DNA from 2 places in the Streptomyces sp. NPDC057428 genome. Region 1 is predicted to be linked to the other one. Evidence: riboswitches for the same ligand, from Rfam matches in the RefSeq annotation. Region 1 holds a riboswitch; the other holds the start of a gene.

The links. A riboswitch is a leader RNA that binds a small molecule or an ion and turns the genes downstream of it on or off. The one in region 1 is predicted to bind cobalamin.
Region 2: linked by a shared signal. The riboswitch ahead of ACFU5K_RS21300 (cobalamin biosynthesis protein) and the one ahead of ACFU5K_RS26380 (ribonucleoside-diphosphate reductase subunit alpha) in region 1 are both predicted to bind cobalamin.

Annotation. Positions count from the first base shown of each region.
Region 1 covers NZ_JBHVCT010000091.1:17,435-20,831, forward strand. The annotation lists gene ACFU5K_RS26380 (ribonucleoside-diphosphate reductase subunit alpha) at 1-1,636, opposite strand, end outside; cobalamin riboswitch at 1,772-1,930, opposite strand; gene ACFU5K_RS26385 (GNAT family N-acetyltransferase) at 1,949-2,452, opposite strand; gene mctP (monocarboxylate uptake permease MctP) at 2,577-3,397, opposite strand, start outside.
Region 2 covers NZ_JBHVCT010000056.1:31,163-34,559, forward strand. The annotation lists gene ACFU5K_RS21295 (cobyric acid synthase) at 1-881, opposite strand, end outside; gene ACFU5K_RS21300 (cobalamin biosynthesis protein) at 878-1,822, opposite strand; cobalamin riboswitch at 1,951-2,081, opposite strand; gene ACFU5K_RS21305 (hypothetical protein) at 2,230-2,454, opposite strand; gene ACFU5K_RS21310 (anion permease) at 2,467-3,397, opposite strand, start outside.

The sequences.
Region 1 (3,397 bases):
TCCGCTCGGAGATCCTCGTGGACAGCGCGCGGGCCTCGGGGGAGTCGAAGGGCAGCCGCAGCTGGAAGAAGACGTCCTGCAGCCCCATCGCGCCGAGGCCCACCGGCCGCCAGCGGGCGTTGGACCGGCCGGCCTGCTCGGTCGGGTAGAAGTTGATGTCGACGACCCGGTCCAGGAAGGTCACGGCGGTGCGCACGGTGGCGTCCAGCCGATCCCAGTCGATGGTGCCGTCGGCGACGAACGCGCCCAGGTTGACCGAGCCGAGGTTGCAGACGGCCGTCTCGCCGTCGTCGGTGACCTCGAGGATCTCGGTGCACAGGTTGGAGGAGTGCACGACCCGGCCGGGCTCGGCGGTCTGGTTCGCCGTGCGGTTCGACGCGTCCTTGAACGTCATCCAGCCCTGTCCGGTCTGGGCGAGGGTGCGCATCATGCGGCCGTACAGCTCGCGTGCCGGCATCGACTTGCGCGCCAGTCCCTTGGCTTCGGCCGCGCGGTACACCGCGTCGAAATCGTCGCCCCACAGGTCGACCAGCTCGGGTACATCGGCCGGCGAGAACAACGACCAGTCCGAGTCCGCGTCGACGCGGCGCATGAACTCGTCCGGGATCCAGTGCGCGAGGTTGAGGTTGTGCGTACGCCGCTGGTCCTCACCGGTGTTGTCGCGCAGCTCCAGGAACTCCTCGATGTCCGCGTGCCAGGTCTCCAGGTAGACGGCGGCGGCGCCCTTGCGCCGGCCGCCCTGGTTGACCGCCGCGACCGAGGCGTCCAGCGTCTTGAGGAACGGCACGATGCCGTTGGAGTGGCCGTTCGTGCCGCGGATCAGCGAACCGCGGGCGCGGACGCGGGAGTACGAGAGGCCGATGCCGCCCGCGTGCTTCGAGAGGCGGGCCACCTGGTGGTAGCGGTCGTAGATCGAGTCGAGCTCGTCGAGCGGCGAGTCCAGCAGGTAGCAGGAGGACATCTGGGGGTGCCGGGTGCCGGAGTTGAAGAGGGTCGGCGAGGACGGCAGGTAGTCGAGGCGGCTCATCAGGCCGTACAGGGCGGCCACTTCGTCCAGAGCGCGCTGCGAGGTGTCCTCGGCGAGCCCGGCGGCGACGCGCAGCATGAAGTGCTGCGGGGTCTCGATGACCTGCCGGGTGAGCGGGTGGCGCAGCAGATAGCGGCTGTGCAGCGTGCGCAGGCCGAAGTAGCCGAAGCGGTCGTCGGCCCCGTCGGCGAGCGAGCGTTCCACCAGCGCGTCCAGAGCTGCCGCGTGCAGCGTGACGAACTCGGCCGTACGGTCCGCGATCAGGCCCTCGCGGCGCCCCACGGCGACCGACGAGGAGAAGGACACCGCGCCCTCGCCCGCCGCCTCGTCCGTGATCGCGCGGGTGAGCAGCCGGGCGGCGAGCCGGGAGTAGGCCGGGTCCTCCGAGATCAGACCCGCGGCCGCCTCGGTGGCCAGCGAGCGCAGCTCGGCCTCGTCCGCCCGCGCGCTCCGGCCGCGCAGCGCGGCGGCCGCGACCCGTCCGGGGTCGGTGTCGGGAAGATCGGCGGTGAGTCCGGTCAGGGTCCGCAGCAGCGCGGTCCCGGGCGCGTCGGTCGTGAGGCTCTCGGATTCCGTGGCTGAAACCGGGTCGGCTGGCGCGATGGTCACTGGGGCTATCCCTCGCTCGGCTCGGGGCCTGCGGGGAGCGGGGCAGCCGGGCGCGGGACACCCGGGGAGGGGCACGGCGCGCACGGCGTCCACCGGCCCTCCGCGGGGCCCGGACGTCTCGGCGTCCGGTTCGGTCGAGCCGGACGCGCTGTCGGCAGGTCTTCGGACTCCGCGGTGCGCGAACGCACACCGATCACACCGTTGCGGGACAGTTCCGGATTCGCACCGGATTCCCCTGCGGCGACAACGAGGTTGAGCATACATGTGGGGGCTGCCGATCGAGGCAGCCCCCACATGTAGTGTCGCGATGGGTCAAAAGGCGAGGCGGAACGTCAGCAGCGGGGTGAAGCCCGGGAGAGGGCTCCAGTCCCGCTCCGGGGTTCGTACGAAGCCGAGGCGCCGGTAGATGCGGTGGGCGGCCTCCATGGACGACTGGGTCGACAGCACGACCCCGGAGAGCCCCTCCGTGGCGCGTGCCCGATCGACACAGGCCCCGACGAGCGCCTCGCCGGCACCCCGGCCACGCGCCTCCCGGGAGACGGCCAGCATCCGGAACTCGGCTTCGTCGCTCCGGGCGACATCCGCCCACGGGCTGCCGGGAGCCACGTAGGTGACGCCTCCCAGCAGGCGGCCGCCGGAGCCGACCGCCGCCAGTACGAGGGCCTCCCCGGCGCGCCGTCCGACGGCGCGGAGCTGTTCGAGGTACGGATCGGCGGAGCCGAAGTCCAGCAGTCCGTCGCCGAGATAGGCCTGGGCGGTGATCTCACCCAGGGCCTCGTGCTCCGTGGCGCGGACCGGTCTGATCGAGACATCCATGCGCGGAGTCTGCCGCAGACGCCCTGTCCGGCGCACGTACCTTTCGCGACGGCGTCGGGATGAGCACCCCCCACACGGGTCCGTCCCGGCAGGGCGGACCCCGCCGGGACGGACGATTCGCGTCCTACAGGCGTTCCAGCGGCTCGTGATCGCCCGGCGCACCCACCGTGACCGACGGGAGCGTGGCCTTGACGCCGGGCTCGCCGACGTCCGCGGTGTAGTCGGACGGCGAGGTCTCGTCGATACCGGCCGGGGCCTTCAGCGCGTTCAGGACGAAGGTCAGCACGACCACGACGACGATGTTCAGCACGATGGCGGTGAGACCGATGTAGCCGATCTCGCCGATGCCCGGGATCTCCTTGGAGGAGCCGCCGAAGTGCTTCTGCGTCGGGCTGGCGACGCCGTAAGCCGCCACCGTGCCGTACACCATGCCGACGGCCCAGCCCGCGATCAGGGCCCAGCGGTGGAACCACCGGGTGAACAGGCCGCCCACCAGCGCCGGCATGGTCTGGAGGATCCAGATCCCGCCGAGCAGCTGGAAGTTGATCGCGACCGTCTTGTCCATGGTGAGGACGAAGGCGAGCGCGCCCACCTTGACCAGCAGCGAGACCAGCTTGGAGACCTTGGTCTCCTGGGCCGGGGTCGCGTCGGGCTTGATGAAGTCCTTGTAGATGTTCCTGGTGAAGAGGTTCGCCGCGGCGATCGACATGATCGCGGCGGGCACCAGGGCGCCGATCCCGATCGCGGCGAAGGCCACACCCGCGAACCAGTCGGGGAACATGTTCTCGAACAGCTGGGGGATCGCAAGCTGTCCGTTGTCCACCTTGATCCCGGCCGCGATCGCCATGAACCCGAGAAGGGCGAGCAGACCCAGCATCAGGGAGTACAGCGGCAGGATGGTGGTGTTGCGCCGGATCACCTCACGGCTGCGGCTGGAGAGCGTCG
Region 2 (3,397 bases), on a different contig from region 1:
GCGCGGTCCACGAACCGCACGATCACCCCGGGCTCGGCCGCCAGCGCGTCCACATCGGTGAAGTTCGACATCAGCGGTACGGCACACACCGCGACCCGCAGCACGTCCTCACCGTGCGGCGGCGCCACGGCCGACCCGCGCACGGTGCCGCGCATGGAGACCCTCAGGCCGTCCTCCTCGTCGATGCCCAGCCCGTGGGTGTAGGGCAGCACGCCGTAGGTCCGCCGGCCCGTGAGCCCGTGCAGCATGTCGAGGCCGGGCTCCAGCAGCGACACGTCGCCGCGGAACTTGTTGACGAGGTACCCGGCGACCAGCGACTGGTCCTCCGGGCCCAGGAGCGCCGTCGTGCCGAAGAACGAGGCGAACACACCGCCCCTGTCGATGTCGCCGACCACCAGCACGGGGAAGTCCGCGGCCCGCGCGATGCCCATGTTGACGATGTCCGTGCGCCGCAGGTTGATCTCGGCGGGACTGCCCGCCCCTTCGCAGATCACGGCGTCGTACGTGCCCCGCAGCTGCTCCAGGCAGTCCACGACCGTGCCGAGCAGCGTTTCCTGACGCCCGCCGTGGTAGCCGCGGGCGCTCATCTCGCCGACCGGTCTGCCCATCAGGACCACCTGGCTGGAACGGTCGCTGCCGGGCTTCAGCAGCACCGGGTTCATCAGGGCCGACGGCTCAACCCGGGCCGCTTGTGCCTGCATCGCCTGGGCGCGGCCGATCTCCGCCCCCTCCCGGGTGACGAACGAGTTCAGCGACATGTTCTGCGCCTTGAACGGCGCGACCTTCACCCCCCGGCGCACCAGCCACCGGCAGATCCCGGCCGTGACGACGCTCTTGCCCGCGTCCGAGGTGGTTCCGGCCACCAGCAGTCCGCCGCTCATCTGCTTCTCCGTCCCATGGCCAGCCGTCCCGCCGCGCACACGCCGAGGGCCAGCACACTCACCCGGCGCGACAGCCGCACCGCGCGTTCGATGTCGGCGGCCCGTACGTCGCGGCCCGCCGCTCCGTTGAGTACGGGCCGGTGCTCGACCCGCCCGCCGTAGGCGAGGGTTCCGCCCAGGCGCACGCCGAGCGTCCCCGCGAACGCGGCCTCCACCGGGCCCGCGTTGGGGCTCGGGTGCTTGCCGGCGTCCGAGCGCCAGGCCCGGAAGGCCTCGCGCGGACGGCCCCCGGCTGCCACCGCGAGCGCGGCGGTGAGCCGGGCCCCGGGCCAGCCCGCCAGGTCGTCGAGCCGGGCCGACGCCCAGCCGTAGCGCCGGTAGCGGGGCGACTTGTGCCCCACCATGGCGTCGAGGGTGTTCACGGCCCGGAAGCCGATCAGCCCTGGCACCCCGCCGAGCGCGCCCCACACCAGGGCCCCCACGACGGCGTCCGAGGTGTTCTCGGCGACGGACTCGACCACCGCGCGGGCGATCTGCGGCCCGTCCAGCGCCTGCGGGTCGCGGCCGCACAGATGCGGCAGCCGCTCCCGGGCCAGCTCCATGTCCCCGGCGTCCAGGGCTCCGGCGATAGCCCGGGCCTCGCGGCCCAGAGACGTACCCCCGACCACGGACCAGGTGGCGGCGGCGGTCAGTGCCACGGCAGCGGCGGGACGGTCGCGTACGGCGCGGGCGGCCAGTGCGGCGCAGGCTGTGGCACCACCGGCGCAGACGAGCGTGTGCAGGGCGCCCCAGCCCCGGTGGTCGCGCCACAGCCGGCTCTCGGCGCCCATGGCGGCCCGCCCGAAGGCGGCGACGGGATGGCCCCGCCGGGGATCACCGAGCAGCAGGTCGCCGATCAGGCCGGCGGCGGCGCCGTACGCGAAGATGCGGTCGGCTCGCACGGATCAGCGGTCCGTCGCGCCTCGGAGTGATGTCGTCACAGGTGGTGCGGGCACAGAAGCACGGCGGCCGGGCATGGCAGATGTCCTCACTCAGGGTCCGCGCCCTGGTTCGACGTGACCGGCGACGAGAGTCTCCTGGCTTCCGGATCCGCGGGTCCTCCGGCCTTCCAGCCCGCGGTGGCGGGCCGTGACTTCCGTAAGGAGGACTGCTCCCCGGTGACAGTGGCGGGACCGCGCCGGATTCGCACCGGCTTCCTCTCCTGTCGCCGTAAATGGCTCCGGCAGTCCACCACGCCCCGTGAACGCCCGTCAACCTGCCGTTGACCTGCGTGGCTTCAGTGTGGTCGGACGCACACCGGGCCGGACACACGCATGGTGTGTCCGGCCCGGTGGGGTGCCCGAGGGTGTCAGGCGACGATCAGGTAGATCCCGTACGCGACCGCCGCCGCGCACAGGGCGAAGCACGCGTACGCGCCGGTGCGCGCCAGGGCGTTGGAGCCACCGCCGCCCTGAGCCGTCGGCACCCGCTTGGCCAGGCCGGTGATGCCGAGGGTGAAGAGGCCGACCAGCGCGACGGTGATCACGAGGCTGACACCGAAGACGGAAGCGAGGGCTGCCCAGTCGATTTTCATGCGGATCTGTCCTTACACCGTGGCCGGCCGGGCCGGTTCGGCCTGGGTGTCCGGGGCGGGGATGGTGGTCTTGAGCTCCGGGACGACCGCGCCGACGGGCGGCGGGCTGACGGCCGCGATGGCGGTCGTGACGACGCCGGGGGGTTCCTCGGCGGTCGCGTTGACGTTGGTGTGGTCGACCGGCTTGCGGCGCGACAGCATCCAGATCGCTCCGGAGCCGGCGACGAGCAGGACGGCCACCACGGCGACACCCCAGGGGCCCTGCTTCGTCAGCAACTCGGCGCCCGCGCCGACCAGACCGGCGGCCGGCAGTGTCAGGCCCCAGGCGACGCACATCCGGGTGGCGGTGGACCAGCGGACCACGCCTCCCTTGCGTCCGAGACCCGCGCCCATGACCGCACCGGAGACGGCCTGCGTGGTCGAGAGGGAGAAGCCGAGGTGCGAGGAGGCCAGGATGACCGTGGCCGCACTGGTCTGGGCGGCGAAGCCCTGCGGCGGCTGGAGGTCGGTCAGGCCGCTGCCCATGGTGCGGATGATGCGCCAGCCGCCGAGGTAGGTACCCAGGGCGATGGCGATGCCGGCGGAGGCGATGACCCAGACCGGCGGGTTCGAGCCGGGGGAGAGGACGCCGCCGGTGACCAGGGCCAGGGTGATGATGCCCATGGTCTTCTGCGCGTCGTTGGTGCCGTGGGCGAGCGAGACGAGACCGGCCGAGGCGATCTGTCCGGCGCGGTAGCCCTTGGCGGTCGACTTCAGCTGCGCCTCGTCGGTGACCTTCCGGTTGAGGCGGTAGGTGAGCCTCGCCGCCAGCAGGGCGGCGATTCCGGCGACGAGCGGTGCGGCGACCGCGGGCAGCAGGACCTTCGTGACGACGGTGCCGCCGTTGATCGAGGACCAGCCGGCCGACATCACCGCGGCGCCGATGAGACCGCCGAAGAGCGCG